Regions from separate parts of the Arthrobacter sp. DualSoilB13 genome, predicted to be linked through region 1. Evidence: predicted binding sites of a transcription regulator. Region 1 holds the regulator's gene; the other holds the start of a gene.

Region 1 (7,498 bases):
CCCACTGTCGGGGCGATCATGCGTGAGCACGGGCTGCGGGCCGTCCGCACCCAGGCCTGGAAGGCAACTACCGTCCAGGATCCGCAGGCCAAAACAGCCCACATCGAGAACCACATGCTCGATGCAGAGGGCAAGCGGGACTTCACCTCAACAGTGCCCGGAACCCGCCTGGTCGGTGACATCACCTACCTGCGCACGGGTGAGGGCTGGCTCTACCTGGCTACGGTGATCGATCTTTTCTCCGGCATGGTCATCGGCTGGTCCATGGCCGGGCACATGCGCGCGAGCCTGTGCACCGCGGCGCTGCAAATGGCCCGCAACCACGGCCACCTGACCGGGGCCTCGGTGGTGTTCCATTCGGACCGGGGCACCCAATACACCTCGGATGAATTCCAGAAATGGTGCGGCGATAACTCGGTGACGCAGTCCATGGGGAAAGTCGGGGTCTGCTGGGACAACGCCGTCGCGGAGAACTTCTTCTCCCACCTCAAAACCGAGTTCTACCACCACCAACGCTACGGCTCCCGACTCGCCGCCCGAACCGGTGTCATGGAATACATCGAGGGCTGGTACAACCGCCGCCGGCCCAACCGCCGAGCCGGCGGCATACCACCAGCCAAAGCCCACACCAACTACCAAACCCGCGCCCAGCAACCCCTGGCCGCCTAACCAAAAACAACAACGAGACCTGTCTCAAAAACTTGACGACCGCAGCGTCACCCACGGCGTGGGATGTGAGAGAGCGTTGGCGGGACGGGCTTGGGATGTGAGAGAGGGACGGCGGAAGGGGGTGGGATGTGAGAGAGGGACGGCGGACGGGCATGGGATGTGAGAGAGGGACGGCCGGAAGGGGGTGGGATGTGAGAGAGCGTGGGGCCGGTACCTTTGAGACATGGCTATTCCCGACGTCGTTCTCCTCACCAAAGCTGACTGCCACCTCTGCACTGAGGCTCGTGCCGCCGTCGAGCGTGTCACAAAAAGTCTTGGCGTTCAGTGGACCGAGCAGAAGATTGACGGCGACCCCCAACTGCAGGAGCGGTTCGCAGAGGAGATCCCGGTGGTGCTGGTGGACGGTATCCAGCGCGATTTCTGGAAGATCGACGAGCAGCGACTTACCCGGACCTTGAAGAAAGTCCTGGAGGGCTGAGGGTGGGGTTACCCGCAGGTAATGGCTTTTGTTGAGTCCGCCCGAGGGTCATAGAGTGGAACAACAAAGCGACGCAATGGAGAATACCGTGACTGCGCTGGAACCGTCCCCGGAAGCCACAACCGGAGACAATGAGCCTGCCGCCAAGCAGATCCCGCCCGCGGCCGTGGCCCGGATGACCCTCTATTTGCGTGCGCTCAACTCTCTTCTGGCCGAAGGCGTTGAACGGGTTTCCTCTGAAGCACTGGCGGAAGCCTCGGGCGTTAGCTCATCCACGCTCCGCAAAGACCTTTCCTACGTTGGTTCCTACGGGACCCGCGGCGTAGGTTACGAAGTCCAGAACCTGAGCCGCCACATAGCAGCAGCCTTGGGGCTGACCCACGACTGGAAGGTGGCGATTGTGGGCGCCGGCAACCTCGGCAAAGCCCTCGCCCGGTACGGCGGCTTCGAGTCCCGAGGCTTCGACGTCGTAGCCATTTTCGACGCTGACCCCATGGTGATCGGCAATGAAGTGGGTTGGTTGCGGGTCAGTGACTCAGCCGAGCTGGAACGGGTCCTGGAACGGACCCACACCAACATGGTGGTGCTGGCCCTGCCTGCCACGGTGGCCCAAGCCGTGTGCGACCGCGTCATTGCCGCAGGCATCCGGAGCATCCTCAGCTTCGCCCCGGTACTGCTGCAGGTCCCGCCGCACGTCAACCTCCGCAAGGTGGACATGGCAACCGAGCTACAGATCCTTGCCTACCACGCACAGCGGGCGCAGACACCGGGCCAGGCTGTTTAGCCTTCGCCGGGTCCGCGCCCGCGTGTACTGCTCGGAAGCGTGGGTGTTTAGCGCCCGTACGGATTCTGGTACGGGTTGCCGAAAGGCTGTGCCTTGCGGAAGTACGGCGCCGACGCCGGCAGGTACAGCAGAACGATCGCGGCAACACCCAGCAGGATCACAATGAGCTGCAGGACGCCGTAGGTGGCACCGAACTGGAACAAGCTGGTGAGGCCCAGAACAGAAATGGCAGCGAAGACCGTGCCCAGGATCCTTGCCCAGTTCTTGCCCTTCCGGACAGGGAAGGCAACCAGTGCGTAGAGGCCCAGGGAAATAAAGGCACCCACGATGGCACTGACGCCAATGACGCCACGCATGCCTTCCATGGACCCTTCAGGCAAATCGGTACCCTGCTGGGCCGCCTGCTGGTTCATGGCATTGATGAAGGCATCCGCACCGGTGGTGGCCAGGATAATCGAGCTGATGGCGGATAGAACTCCGGCGGCGATGATCATCCAGAAGGCGTAATTGACCATCTGCGGGACGGTGGTGGGTCCGGGCTGCTGGCTTGGCCAGTTGGTGTCCTGGCCGTACTGCGGAGCTGCGGGAGGCTGACCATACGGGGAGCCCTGCTGACCGTATTGCGGTGCGGCGGGGGACTGCTGACCATACTGCGGCGCGGCTGGCTGGCCATACTGCGGTGCGGAGGGGGACTGCTGACCGTACTGCGGTGCCGGGGGCTGGGAGCCGTTTGTGCCGGGCTGGTTAGTGTCGCCCGGGTTTGACGGCGGGTACGGAGGGTTGCTCATGGCATTCCTTTGCTTGTTCGACTGCTGGTGCGGCCGCCGGGATCAGCAAAACGACCCTGCCCCCAGCGTGGTTCTGCTACCACCGTACCTCCAGGTCCTTGCGCTGCAGACGATCACACGCAGGTATTTACAGCTGGCGGGAAAAATCATCATGTGGGCTTACGCCTTCATGATGAAGGCCGCGGGATCCCTGGGGATTCAACCGCGGCCTTCAGCCTGCATTTGCGTCGAAAACGCCCGACGGCGGCAGCTGGGTACGTGTCAGGCGTGGCCCTTGACTGCCTTGAACCACAGCTGTGAATTAGGTAGCCACATCAGTACCACGGCTACGGCGCTGACCAGGAAGCCGAACCAGTTGCCACCCAGGCCCATCCCTGAGCCGCCGCCGCTTGCTGCGCCGAAGATGGCCAGCAGAAGGGAGATGCCGGCCAGGATGGTCAGGGCGAGGCGTGCCCATTCTTTGCCTTCCTTCATCTTCATGGCCAGGACCACCTGGGCGGCAGAGACGGCCAGGGTGAGGAGTAGGAGGATCAGTGCGATGGCAGCGAATCCTGGAGCGAACGCGAAGGCGGCGATCACCGCGAAGAAGGCGATGAGGCCTAACAACAATCCCAGGAGACCGGAGATCACCCAGATGAAGTAGGAAACCTTCAGTTCCGTTGGCAGGCCCTGGGTTTTGAACATTCCCGAGAAGCCGCCCTGGGGCATGACGTCGTTGAAGTTTCGCGGTCCGTCAGTGGGCATTTCAAAGTGGAAACCCGGCTGGCCGGGTGCGGGCTGGGCCGGTCCGGGCTGTGAGTATTGGCCGGGTTGCGACGGCGGCTGGTAACCCTGCGGTGGCTGGTAACCCTGGGGCGGTTGGTAGCCGGAGGGAGGGACGTCGCCGTGCTGCGGAGGTTGGGGACCCGCAGGAGGAACATTGCCGGGCTGCGGAGGCTGAGCGCCGGGCTGCTGTGGCTGTGGTGTTTCGTCTGGGGTACTCATGGCATCACTTTAGACCGGAGGTTGAAGGATGCATAGGAAATTCGGAGCTAACGCGCAGCTAAATACAGGCTTTTTGCCGAACAATTGCGGGGTGACTTCTCCCTACGCGAAACGGCGCCCCCACAGATTGGACTGTGCAGGGCGCCGTTTGCGGACGCGGGCCGGCAGAAGCCGGCCGGGTGGTGAAGGACTACGCGGCAGCCGGTGCGATGAAAGCGAGTTCCAGGTTGATGACAACCTTGTCGCTGACCAGGACGCCACCGGCTTCAAGGACGGCGTTCCAGGTAAGGCCGAAGTCCTTGCGGCTGATGGTGGTTTCACCGGAAACGCCGGCGCGGGTGTTGCCGAAGGGGTCCACTGCTACACCGTTGAATTCGGTCTCGATGGAAACTTCCTTGGTCACTCCCTTGATTGTGAGATCGCCCACGAGGTCGAAGCTGTTTCCGTTGGCCTTGACGTGCCGGGACACGAAGGTGATTTCCGGGAATTTCTCTACGTCAAAGAAGTCTTCGCCCTTGACGTGCCCGTCGCGGTTGACGTCGCCGGAGTCGAAGCTGGCGGTCTGGATGGTGGCGGTGACCTTGGAATCGGTCAGGGTTTCGCCAACTTCCAAGGTGGCCGTGGCGTCCTTGAACTGGCCGCGGACCTTGCTGATGCCTGCGTGGCGGACGGTGAAGCCGATTTCGCTGTGGGAAGCGTCGAGGGTCCAGGTGCCGGTGGTGACGGAAGCGGGGAGAGTCATCATGGTGTTACTCCTATATCAAGTGGTGGGTACTGCGTGCTTGTCCGGTCGAGCTCATTGCTTGAAGCGTCAACCGAGCTTCGTACCCAGTATAAACATGCATATGCATCTTTTATTCCAACTCCACGGAACATTTCAGGAAAAGTTTGAGTTCTACTAGCGGTAGAAGATTTCGGATCGCCCCGCTTCTTTGAGAAACTGGTAAACATGCCCCAAGCAACTGTCCATCTGCTTCGCCATGGCGAGGTCCACAATCCCGACGCCGTCCTCTACGGCCGGCTGCCGGAATTCCACCTCTCAGAGCGTGGCCGGGAGATGGCCCGGATGTTGGCGGACCACTTCACGGCCCGCGCCAGTGAAGGTGCCAAGTTTGTGCATTTGGTAGCCTCGCCGCTGACTCGCGCCCAGGAAACAGCCATGCCGACCTCCGAGGCGCTGAACCTGGACATCACCACGGATCCTCGCATCATCGAAGCCGAGAACCACTTTGAGGGACTCCATCCCACCAAGAGCGAGTTCCTCAAGCCCAAGCACTGGTTCTACTTCCGGAATCCCCTGCGGCCTTCCTGGGGCGAGCCCTATAAAGAGCAGGCGGCCCGCGTTCTGGCGGCTGTGGAAGACGCGCGGGTGAAGGCGATCGAGCTCGGTGGCGACGGCGCTGAAGCCATTCTGGTGAGCCACCAACTTCCCATTTGGTCAACCCGTTTGACCGCTGAGGGCCGCCGCCTCGCGCACGATCCCCGCAAGCGTGAATGCACCCTCACCTCCCTGACATCCTTGACTTTGGACGATGCCGGCAAGATCGTGCGCGTCGAATACTCCGAGCCTGCTGCCGTTCTGCTCCCCGGCGCGGCGAGCACCCCGGGGGCATAGAGGCATGGACAACAATCTTTCACGCCGCGGCGTGCTGACCGCCGGTGGAGTTCTCCTGGCAGGACTGACCATGGGCCTGTCCGCATGCGCTCAGGAAGACTCCCTTGCCAAGCAGGCCAAGGCCGGCGATAACAAGAACTACGTGGCAGGCGACGGCTCGGTGACGGAATTCGCGAAGGCTGACCGCGCAGCTCCGGTGGCGCTCAAGGGCACTTTGTTTAATGGACAGACCGTCAAGCCTGAGGATCTCCAGGGCAAAGTCACCGTGCTCAACTTCTGGTTTGCCGCCTGCGCTCCGTGTCGCATCGAAGCTCCCCAGCTTGAAGCCCTGCACCAGGACTTCAAGGACCAGGGAGTCCAGTTCTTCGGCGTTAACCTTCGTGACGAAAAAGCCACCGCTGAGGCCTTCGACAAGACCTTCAACATCACCTACCCGAGCTTCGATGACAAGGACGGCGCAGTGCTGCTGTCCGTGTCCGGCATTGTCCCTCCAGGTGCGGTTCCCACCACCCTGGTCCTGGACAAGGAAGGCAAGGTTGCCTCCCGCGTGCTGGGCGAGATTGAGAAGAGCACCCTAAAGGCCCTCATCACCTCCGCAGCGGCGGAGTAGCACCCATGAACAGTCCATTCGCCGAGACGATCCTCAACGGATCACTGCTGCTGGCTGTGCCGGTGGCATTGCTGGCCGGGCTGGTCTCCTTCCTTTCGCCGTGCGTCCTGCCGCTGGTCCCTGGTTACCTTGGCTACGTCACGGGACTGACCGGCGTCGACCTCCAAAAGCAGCGGCGAGGCCGTATGCTGGCCGGAATCGGGCTGTTCGTCCTGGGATTCTCGGTGATTTTTGTCCTCTTGGGCGGTGCTTTCGGGCAGCTTGGAACGTTGCTGACGGGTCCGCAAAACGCCTGGATCACTCAACTGCTGGGCATCCTGGTGATCATCATGGGCGTGGTGTTCATGGGTGGTTTCGGCTGGCTCCAGCGGGACGCGAAAATCCATGCCAAACCGCCGGCAGGCTTGTGGGGTGCTCCGCTCCTGGGGCTGACGTTCGGCTTGGGTTGGGCGCCCTGCATTGGTCCGACGTACTCCGCGGTACAGTTGCTGAGCTTGTCCGGCGGTTCGTCGGCGGCCAAGGGTGCCCTCCTGGCGTTCGTTTACAGCCTTGGCCTTGGCATTCCGTTCCTCCTGATTGCGTTGGCCGTACGCCGGGGCATGGGAGTCATGTCCTTCTTCCGAAAGCATCGGCTGGCCATCCAGCGGATCGGCGGAGGCATTCTGATTTTGCTCGGCATCCTGATGGCCACCGGAGTGTGGGGAGCCTGGGTGACCGAGTTGCAGTACTGGTTCCAAAACGATGTGAAGTTGCCAATCTGATGAGCGAGTCCGTGAAAGCCAAGAAGAAGTCACCAGCCGCTGAGAACACAGCGGACGGAAAACTCCAGCAGGCCAAGTCCGAGGCTGCCCTGCCCGCGCTTGGTTTCAAGGGCATGCTCCGGTGGTCCTGGACCCAACTGACCAGCATGCGCACGGCTCTGTTCCTGCTGCTTCTGCTGGCCGTTGGCGCGGTCCCGGGTTCCCTGTTTCCGCAGCGGCCGGCCAATCCGGTGGTGGTTACTGACTGGATCAGGAACAACCCAACAACCGGCCCATTCCTGGACGCCCTCCAGATGTTCGACGTCTATTCCTCGGCCTGGTTCTCGGCCATCTACATCCTGCTGTTCATTTCCTTGATCGGCTGCGTTACTCCCCGCGCCATTGCCCATTACAAGGCCATGAAGTCTCAGCCGCCGCGCACTCCCAGGCGTCTTTCGCGCCTGCCGGAATACGGCACTCTGGCGCTGCCCGCCGACGCCGGGATCCCGGCGTCGAAGGCCGTCACCGATGCCGCCGGGCTGCTCAAGAAGCGCGGCTACCGCGTGGAAGTCAGGGACGTCGACGGCGACCTGCCGTCCTTGGGTGCCGAGCGCGGCTTCCTGAAGGAAGTGGGGAACCTGGTGTTCCACACCTCATTGATCGGGGTGCTGGTGTCCGTGGCCATTGGTGGCCTTTTCGGGTACAGCGGCCAGCGAATCCTGGTGGAGGGCGACACGTTCGTCAACACCCTGGTGGGCTATGACCAATTCACTCCGGGTACCAACTTCCAGAGCAGTTCACTCCAGCCGTACTCCATGCAATTGGACAAG
Region 2 (7,498 bases), 1.3 Mb from region 1:
AGGACTCCGGCATCCCGTTCGTCCTGCTGCGCAACGGCTGGTACTTGGAGAACTACACCGAGCAGCTCCCGGGAACCCTGGCCCAGGGTGCCATTGCAGGAAGTGCCGGCGAGGGCAAGGTCAGCGCAGCCGCGCGTGCAGATTACGCGCACGCCGCGGCGGCGGTCCTGGTGGCGGATGACCAGGCCGGGAAGGTCTACGAACTCGGTGGGGACCACGCGTTCACCATGGACCAGTTGGCCTCTGAAATTTCCTCCGCTGCCGGGCGAGAGGTGACCTACAACGATCTTCCTGCCCACGAATACCAGCAGATCCTGGTGGGCGTAGGCGTGCCGGACGCCTTCGCCGAAATCCTTGCCGACTCTGATCTGGGAATTGCCCGTGGCGATCTTCTGGTCACCAGCGGTGATCTCCAGAAGCTGATCGGCCGCCCCTCGACTCCGCTGTCCGAGGCCGTACGTTCCGCCGCTGCCTCCCTCTAGAACAACCCGCCGATTGGTGGTTGGTTCCAATGTTCGGCGAGAACATTGGAACCAACTGTCTCTTGGGTTTTCCACATAGGCAACTTTGGGTCTGATGTCCGGCGAAGGTGGCTGGAAGAGTGGCTTCATGGACGGAATTCGGCGATCGCAGCGGGCAACAGTGGCTTCGCCCCCGTTAGTTTCTGCCGGTGTCGTGGCTCCTGCACCTTCCGTGGCGGTTGCGTCCGGAGTGGCAGTCAGCGGAGGGAGCATCCGGGAGCTCGTCTTTGAGCTGGGGTCACTTCCGATCACCGCCGATAGCTCGGCGCTGATCGATGAGTTACGCGATCTTGAAGACCTGAAGTCTGCCATTTCAGCCCGGCAAGCCCGGATTGCAGTGGCGTTTGATCTGGCGCAGCGGGCCGAGCAGGCCCAGGCCGGGGTTCCTGCGGCAGAGCGTGGCATGGGCGTTGCTGCGCAAGTGGCGTTGGCGCGGCGGGAATCACCCAATAAGGGATCCAGGCTCTTTGGCTTCGCCAAAGCGCTAGTTACGGAAATGCCGCGAACCATGGCAGCACTGGAGTCGGGTCAGTTGAACGAGTGGCGGGCCACGCTGCTCGTGAAGGAAACAGCTTGCCTGTCCGTTGAGGACCGGGCATCGGTGGATGAGGAACTCGCCCCGGACGCCGGGACCTTCGACGGCACGGGCGACAAAGCCATCATCGCCGCTGCAAAAGCCGCCGCATATCGTCGTGACCCGCGGTCTGTGTCGCAGCGAGCCAGCCGTGCGGCTGCGGAACGTACGGTCAGCCTCCGTCCTGCGCCGGACACCATGACGTACCTCACCGCACTACTCCCGGTCGCCCAAGGCGTGGCCGTCTATGCAGCGCTGACTCGGACAGCTGATTCCGTCCGTTCCAGCGGGGACGCGCGGACCCGTGGCCAAGTCATGGCTGACACCCTGACTGAACGCGTAACGGGCACGTCGGGTGGCATTGCGGGCATCAACCTCAACCTCGTCATGACCGATCGCACACTCTTTCAAGGGGACCCCGAGCCTGCTCGGCTCGAAGGCTACGGAATCGTACCCGCTGAATGGGCAAGGGCACTTCTGGTTGATGAACAATCAGGGTATGAGGATCAGCTTCATGGGAACCTGGAGCCCACGGACCGCAGCGAATTTAGAGTGCTGCTCCGCCGCCTCTACACAGCTCCCCGCAGCGGCGAGCTCCTGACGATGGACTCAAAAGCACGGTTCTTCCCCCAAAAATTGAGACGCTTCATCCACATTCGGGACAATACATGCCGTACTCCGTACTGCGATGCGCCTATCCGGCACATCGACCACATCATTCCCTGGCATTCTGCAGGCAGCACCCACCTCAACAACGGGGCCGGGCTTTGCGAAGCCTGCAACCACACCAAGGAGACTCCGGGCTGGACCGCAAAGAGCATGCCCAGTGATGTGCACACGATCCGCGTCAGCACTCCCACCGGGCACAGCTACAAATCCAAAGCGCCACCGCTGCCGGGAAGCAAGTCCACACGCCTGAGAAACTAGACGAAGCCGGCAAACTACTGCGCAGCCAGCAAACTTCTGCGCAGCCAGCAAACTTCTGCGCAGCCAGCAAACTAGGTTGCCTTCACCATTGGCATTTGCGCCGTCTCGTCCACCAGCTCGGCCCGGCGGAGCCCGCCACCGCGGACCCACATCTTGTAGGCCACGAACAGCAACACCAGCCAGGTGCCACCAACGTACAAAGCAACACGCGTGTCCTCGAAGACGCCCAGGATCACGATCACCATGGCCATGAACGCCATGGTGAGAATGGAAGCGACAGGCCACAGAGGCGAACCGAATTCCGACGCCGGCAAGCCCTTGCGCTTGATCTCCCGTTTCATGGCAACGTGCGAAGCCAGGATCATCACCCAAACCCACACGGTGGCAAAGGTAGCGATCGAGGCAATGAGCACGAACACGTCCTCCGGAATCACGGCGTTCAACACGACGCCCACCAGCAGGATGCCGCCCATCATCAACACGGTCATCCAGGGGACACCATGCCGGGAAATCTTGCTGAAACTCTTGGGTGCGTGACCCTGCTGGGCAAGTCCGAAGAGGATACGTCCGGCACCGAAGATGTCGCTGTTGATCGCCGAGAGCGCTGCGGTAATGACCACGCCGTTGAGGATATGCGGTGCGGCCGGGATCCCCAAGCCATCAAAGATCTGCACGAATGGACTACCGCTGCTGCCGATTTCGTTCCACGGGAAGATGCTCATCAGCACGCCCAACGTCAGTACGTAGAACAACAAAACGCGGACGGGCACTGTATTAACTGCTTGCGGGATGACCTTCTTGGGGTTCGTGGCCTCGCCAGCCGTGATACCGATCGTCTCGATCCCGCCAAAGGCAAACATCACTACGGCGAATGCGGCCAGGAGCCCTTCAAAACCGTTCGGGAACAACCCGCCGTGATTCACGAGGTTCCCGAGTCCCGGTGCCACGCCGCCGCCGTCGCCCGTTTGGAAGCCGAACACGACGATCGCTGCACCGCCGACGATCATGGCGATAATCGCCACCACCTTGATCAGCGAGAACCAGAACTCGAGCTCGCCAAACACCTTCACGCTGAGCAGGTTCATGGCGCCCAGGAACAGGATGATTGCGAGTACCCAAATCCATCTGTCCACCTGTGGGAACCAGAAACCCATATAGATACTGAAGGCCGTGACGTCGGCGATGGCCACAATGGCCATCTCGAACACGTAAGTCCACCCGGTCACAAAACCTGCGAACGGTCCCAGGTACTTGGACGCGTATTGGCCGAAGGACCCGGACACCGGGTGTCGGACGGCCATCTCGCCCAGTGCTCGCATCACCATGAACACGGCCGCGCCGCCGATGATGTAGGCCAGCAGGACGGCCGGCCCGGCTTTTTGGATGGCGGAGGCGGAACCGTAGAAAAGGCCGGTGCCGATCGCGGATCCGAGCGCCATGAAGCGAATGTGACGGACGTTGAGGCCTCGGCTGAGCGCCGTACCCGCGGCGTGGAGGACAGAGCTCTCCACAGCCAGCTTGGTTTGTTGCATAGTAAAACCTTCTCGTCTTTGGGAGGGGATCGCTATCCAGCAGATCACTTTTGGACGACTTGTGATGGGACTCACGGGCCTTTGGTGTCTTTGATCGCAGACAGTCAGTGGTGTCGACTTTCGGCGTCGACATTCACAGTGGTAAAAGTCATAGTTCCCAGTCGGATATGATGACCGCGGACAGCTCGTCACCGGTCAGGCATCCCTCGCATCCGCGTCGCCCCCATTGAACTCCGTGCTGCCGCCGCATCCGTTACTTGGGGGACCCTTGTTTTCTTCATTCCGCGCTACCCGGCGCCGTGTTTCTGCTGCCCTGATAGCCGTTGTAGCTGGGGCTTCTCTGCTCTTCGCTGCGCCAGCCCAGGCCTATGACATTCCCGAATTCGAGGTGCCCCACGCCGCGCAGGCCCCCGTTCCGTTCGTGGAGCGGGCTACTGATACTGCCGGCGTTGTTGAGCTGTGGAAGACAGGTGGCCCCGCAACCCGTGCCGCTGCTGCGACCGCGCTGGTGGGTGGCGCAGATGCGCTTCAAGCATTCCTCGACGCCGGACAGGACGTCACTCTCGCCGCGGACCGCAAGCAGTTGGTCGCCGAGCTGACGACGCGGGGGAGTGCGCATGTTCGCTCATCTGCGCAAAAGATCCTGGCATTAAGCGACCCGGCGGCCATCGATGCTTTTCTCTCGACAGGTTGGGCCGGAGCGTGGCAGCTTGACCTTGATATCACTGCCTACAGGTTTCTAACTCTGAACGGCGCAATCCGAACGCAGGCCTCCGACAGTTTGGACAAAGGCGACCAAGCAATTGAGGAGTTCGTTCTCGGGGGCTGGCTGGAAGCCGCAGAGATAGACGACCGCCAGGCTGCGTTCCAACTCTTTGATTCTCCTTTTGTGGGTGTCCGCGCTGCGGCCAAGGCAGCGGTCATGACGGACGACAGGGAAATCGTTGCTGATTTCCTTCGCTACGGGCAGCTCGTTGCAGCCGACCGGGACGCTGAGTCGACGGCTGTTGCCGCGCTCCTTCAAAAGGTCAGATCAGACATTGCTTCGAACCCCAACGGCACCGCTGCGGTCGCGGACCGTGCGAAGACCGCTGTCGAACAAGCCCGGAGCACCGCCTCTGCGGCAAGGGCGGCAGACTCATCGCGGCTCGCGACAGACAGGGACCTCCTCTCATCGCAGGCCACACCGAGACGGATCGCGGACGAAACTCAAATGGCATCGCAGGAGCCGGCGAAGGCCGCCTTTGCAAAGGCGGCCCGTGAAATTCCGGAGCTCCTTACCAAGCTGGATGCCCCCGGAACCGACCTTGACGCGCTGATCAGCGAAGCCCGTCAGGCCACCTTGGATCTTGCCTTGGTGGGGACACCCAAAGTTCGGGAAGCCGCGGAAACGGCGCTGTCGGGTGGAGATACTTCCGTAAAAGCTTTCATCATTGAAGGCCACGCAGCAGCTATAGAGCTGGACGCCATTAAGCCGTCGGCATTCACCGCGGATCGACAACGCTCTTTCCAGCTTCTGGCAGTCGGAGGCGAATTTGTGGAGAAGGCCGCCAAGAAAGCGCTCGAATCAGTCAGTCACGCAGACGTCCGCTACTTCCTGGAATACGGTTTTGTTCAAGCCCGGAATCTGGATAATCGCATCCAGACCAGTTATGCGTTGGATTCGACGCCGGAGGTTCGTGCGGCAGCGAGCGTTGCTCTTGACGGCAGCCGCGCAGATCTCGAGGCCTTCATGACCACAGGCCAGGCCGCGGCTGCGAATCGAGACGCGGCAACCACTGCCCACGTTGCCTCCATCGACGCCATGATCGCCGAGCTTGCCGGTTTGGCAGACACTGCAACCGTCGACGCCGGTAAGGCGGCTGACGCTGCCAAAGCCGCGGAAGCGGAAGCGGCTCGTCAAGCTGAAGCTGCCCGTCAGGCGGAAGCTGCCGCGGCCGCTGCTGGTGGACAGGCCGGGCAGGCTGCAGCCGGCCAGGTCGACGTTTCGCAACACTCCGGAACCGGAGTAGCCCCGATCGTCGTTCCTTGGCCGCGCGACTATGCTCCCGCCGTCGGGCTCGCCGAAACCGGTACGCCAGCCGAAGCGGCGGCAACACCTGCGGCAACTCCGTCGGCCATGCCCAGCATTTCAGTGCCGCCGGCCGCGTCGGCTGACAATGATGCCGCCTCGGTTGATTCGCAATCGCAGGAGGCAGCCACCCCGTTGGCCGCTTCGTCTGCCGGAATGAGCGGCTGGACCATTGGCCTCATCGTGGCGCTGGTCTTGGCTGCGGCCGGAGCCATCACGTTCCTGCTTCGGCGTAAGGGTGCCGCTTCCGCGTAAGGGCCGCGTTGCCTAGGGGTAGAGGTTCGGGCTCGCTAAGGGAGTCCGGCATCCCAGACACCGATCAATGCATTCGCGCTGGTGATTGACTCTCCGAGGGTGCACGCTTGAGTACGGGATACCGGACAGCGGTACCTGTATACACCGGACTAATCCCGCAAGCAGCCCGAGCAGCGAGGAACCATGACAACCACGCCAACCGCACCAGGCAAAGCCACGTCCAAAGTCCCGGCGGCCGAAAATACGCTGAGGATTTTGAAACTGTTGGCTTCGCGCCGCGGTCCCATGGCGGCGTCGAACATTGCCACCGCGCTCGGCCTGCCGCGATCCAGCGTGTACCACTTGCTCGGCGTCATGGAGGCGAACGGGTTCGTCCTTCACCTGCATGAAGAGCAGCGCTACGGGCTAGGCATCAGCGCCTTCGAACTCAGCTCGGCGTATTCGCGCCAGGAACCCTTGTCCCGGCTGGGCCGGCCGATGCTCGCCGCCCTGGTGGACGTGATCGGCGAGAGCGCGCACTTGGCGGTGCTTCACGGCCGTGACGTGCTCTACATTGTGGAGGAACGCGCCAAGAACCGCCCCAGCCTGGTGACCGACGTCGGGGTCCGCCTGCCCAGCCACCTCACGGCGTCGGGCCGCGCGATCCTTGCCGCCCTGCCAAAGTCGCAGGTTCGTGCGCTGTATCCGAATGCCGCCGCCTTCACTTCGCGACATGAGGTGGAGTTCCCCATCATGAAGTATTCGGCGTTGTCGTCGCACTTGGACCAGGTCCGGCAGCGCGGCTACGCCACGGAAAACGGCGAAATCACGCCGGGATTCTGCTCCATCGCCGCCGCAGTAACGGACCATGTTGGATGGCCGACGGCGGCAGTCGCCGTCACGTTCCTTGAGGACAAAGTGCCTGCTGAGCAATGGCCGGTCCTTGCCGCGCGCATTCGGAAAGCGGCGGACGAACTATCGGTGCGGATCCACGGGCGGCCTGGAGCCTAACCTGGCGCTAGCTTCGCCCCGTGGCTTCCTTCTCCACGAGTTTGCGGAAGGTCTCCAGTTCGCCTTTGAAGCTGCCCTTGTAGGAGCCCATGGCGAAAAGCCGCCCGAAAATGGCCGCGACGAATCCGCGGGTCACGAACTCCTGCCGGATACGGGTGCCGTCGCCCTCGGCCGCAAACCGCACATCAGACTCGCCCTTGAGGATCGCATTGCCGAACCGCGTGCGGATGTGCCAAGGCCGTTCCACTGCGAGGATTTCGGTGGGGCTTTTCATCCTGCCGAACCACACCGTGTAGCGGCTGCCTGCCTCATCCATTGAACCGACGCGGTCAGTCACCCGGGTGACCCCACCGATCCACTCCTTAAACCGGTCCGGGTCTGTCCACATTGCGAAAACCCGCTCAGGCGGTGCCGCGACGAGCGTTGTTACTCGGTAGGTTCCCATGGGTCCAGCATGCGCTCATTGTGGCGTAAATGCGAGAGGTTGGAGATGTCTGTAATCCCGGACGGTGCCACTCCAAAAGCCGTTCCGGCCGTGTGATAAAGGGGCTTTAGTAGAAGCAGAAGATCTTTCCACCACCTACTTCCCACAGACGAAGGAGTCACCATGGCACCCGCCGATTTCACC

What was found. The regulator Rex, encoded in region 1, represses fermentation and respiration genes when NADH is low (regulators of the CRP and FNR family bind a similar motif). The targets are predictions, from matches to a motif close to CTTGTGAANNNNTTCACAAG.
Region 2: the regulator Rex is predicted to act here: its motif matches at 3,613-3,632, upstream of ACZ5J0_RS01900 (ALF repeat-containing protein).

Annotation. Positions count from the first base shown of each region.
Region 1 covers NZ_AP035865.1:3,356,583-3,364,080, reverse strand. Annotated here, with positions in the region: one part of gene ACZ5J0_RS15485 (IS3 family transposase) at 1-669, shown strand, start outside; gene ACZ5J0_RS15480 (glutaredoxin family protein) at 893-1,147, shown strand; gene ACZ5J0_RS15475 (redox-sensing transcriptional repressor Rex) at 1,224-1,931, shown strand; gene ACZ5J0_RS15470 (hypothetical protein) at 1,979-2,719, opposite strand; gene ACZ5J0_RS15465 (hypothetical protein) at 2,981-3,703, opposite strand; gene ACZ5J0_RS15460 (YceI family protein) at 3,894-4,445, opposite strand; gene ACZ5J0_RS15455 (histidine phosphatase family protein) at 4,653-5,318, shown strand; gene ACZ5J0_RS15450 (TlpA family protein disulfide reductase) at 5,323-5,928, shown strand; gene ACZ5J0_RS15445 (cytochrome c biogenesis CcdA family protein) at 5,934-6,689, shown strand; gene resB (cytochrome c biogenesis protein ResB) at 6,689-7,498, shown strand, end outside.
Region 2 covers NZ_AP035865.1:374,562-382,059, forward strand. Annotated here, with positions in the region: gene ACZ5J0_RS01885 (SDR family oxidoreductase) at 1-482, shown strand, start outside; gene ACZ5J0_RS01890 (HNH endonuclease) at 610-2,022, shown strand; gene ACZ5J0_RS01895 (amino acid permease) at 2,094-3,554, opposite strand; gene ACZ5J0_RS01900 (ALF repeat-containing protein) at 3,823-5,880, shown strand; gene ACZ5J0_RS01905 (IclR family transcriptional regulator) at 6,064-6,870, shown strand; gene ACZ5J0_RS01910 (SRPBCC family protein) at 6,878-7,315, opposite strand; gene ACZ5J0_RS01915 (urocanate hydratase) at 7,478-7,498, shown strand, end outside.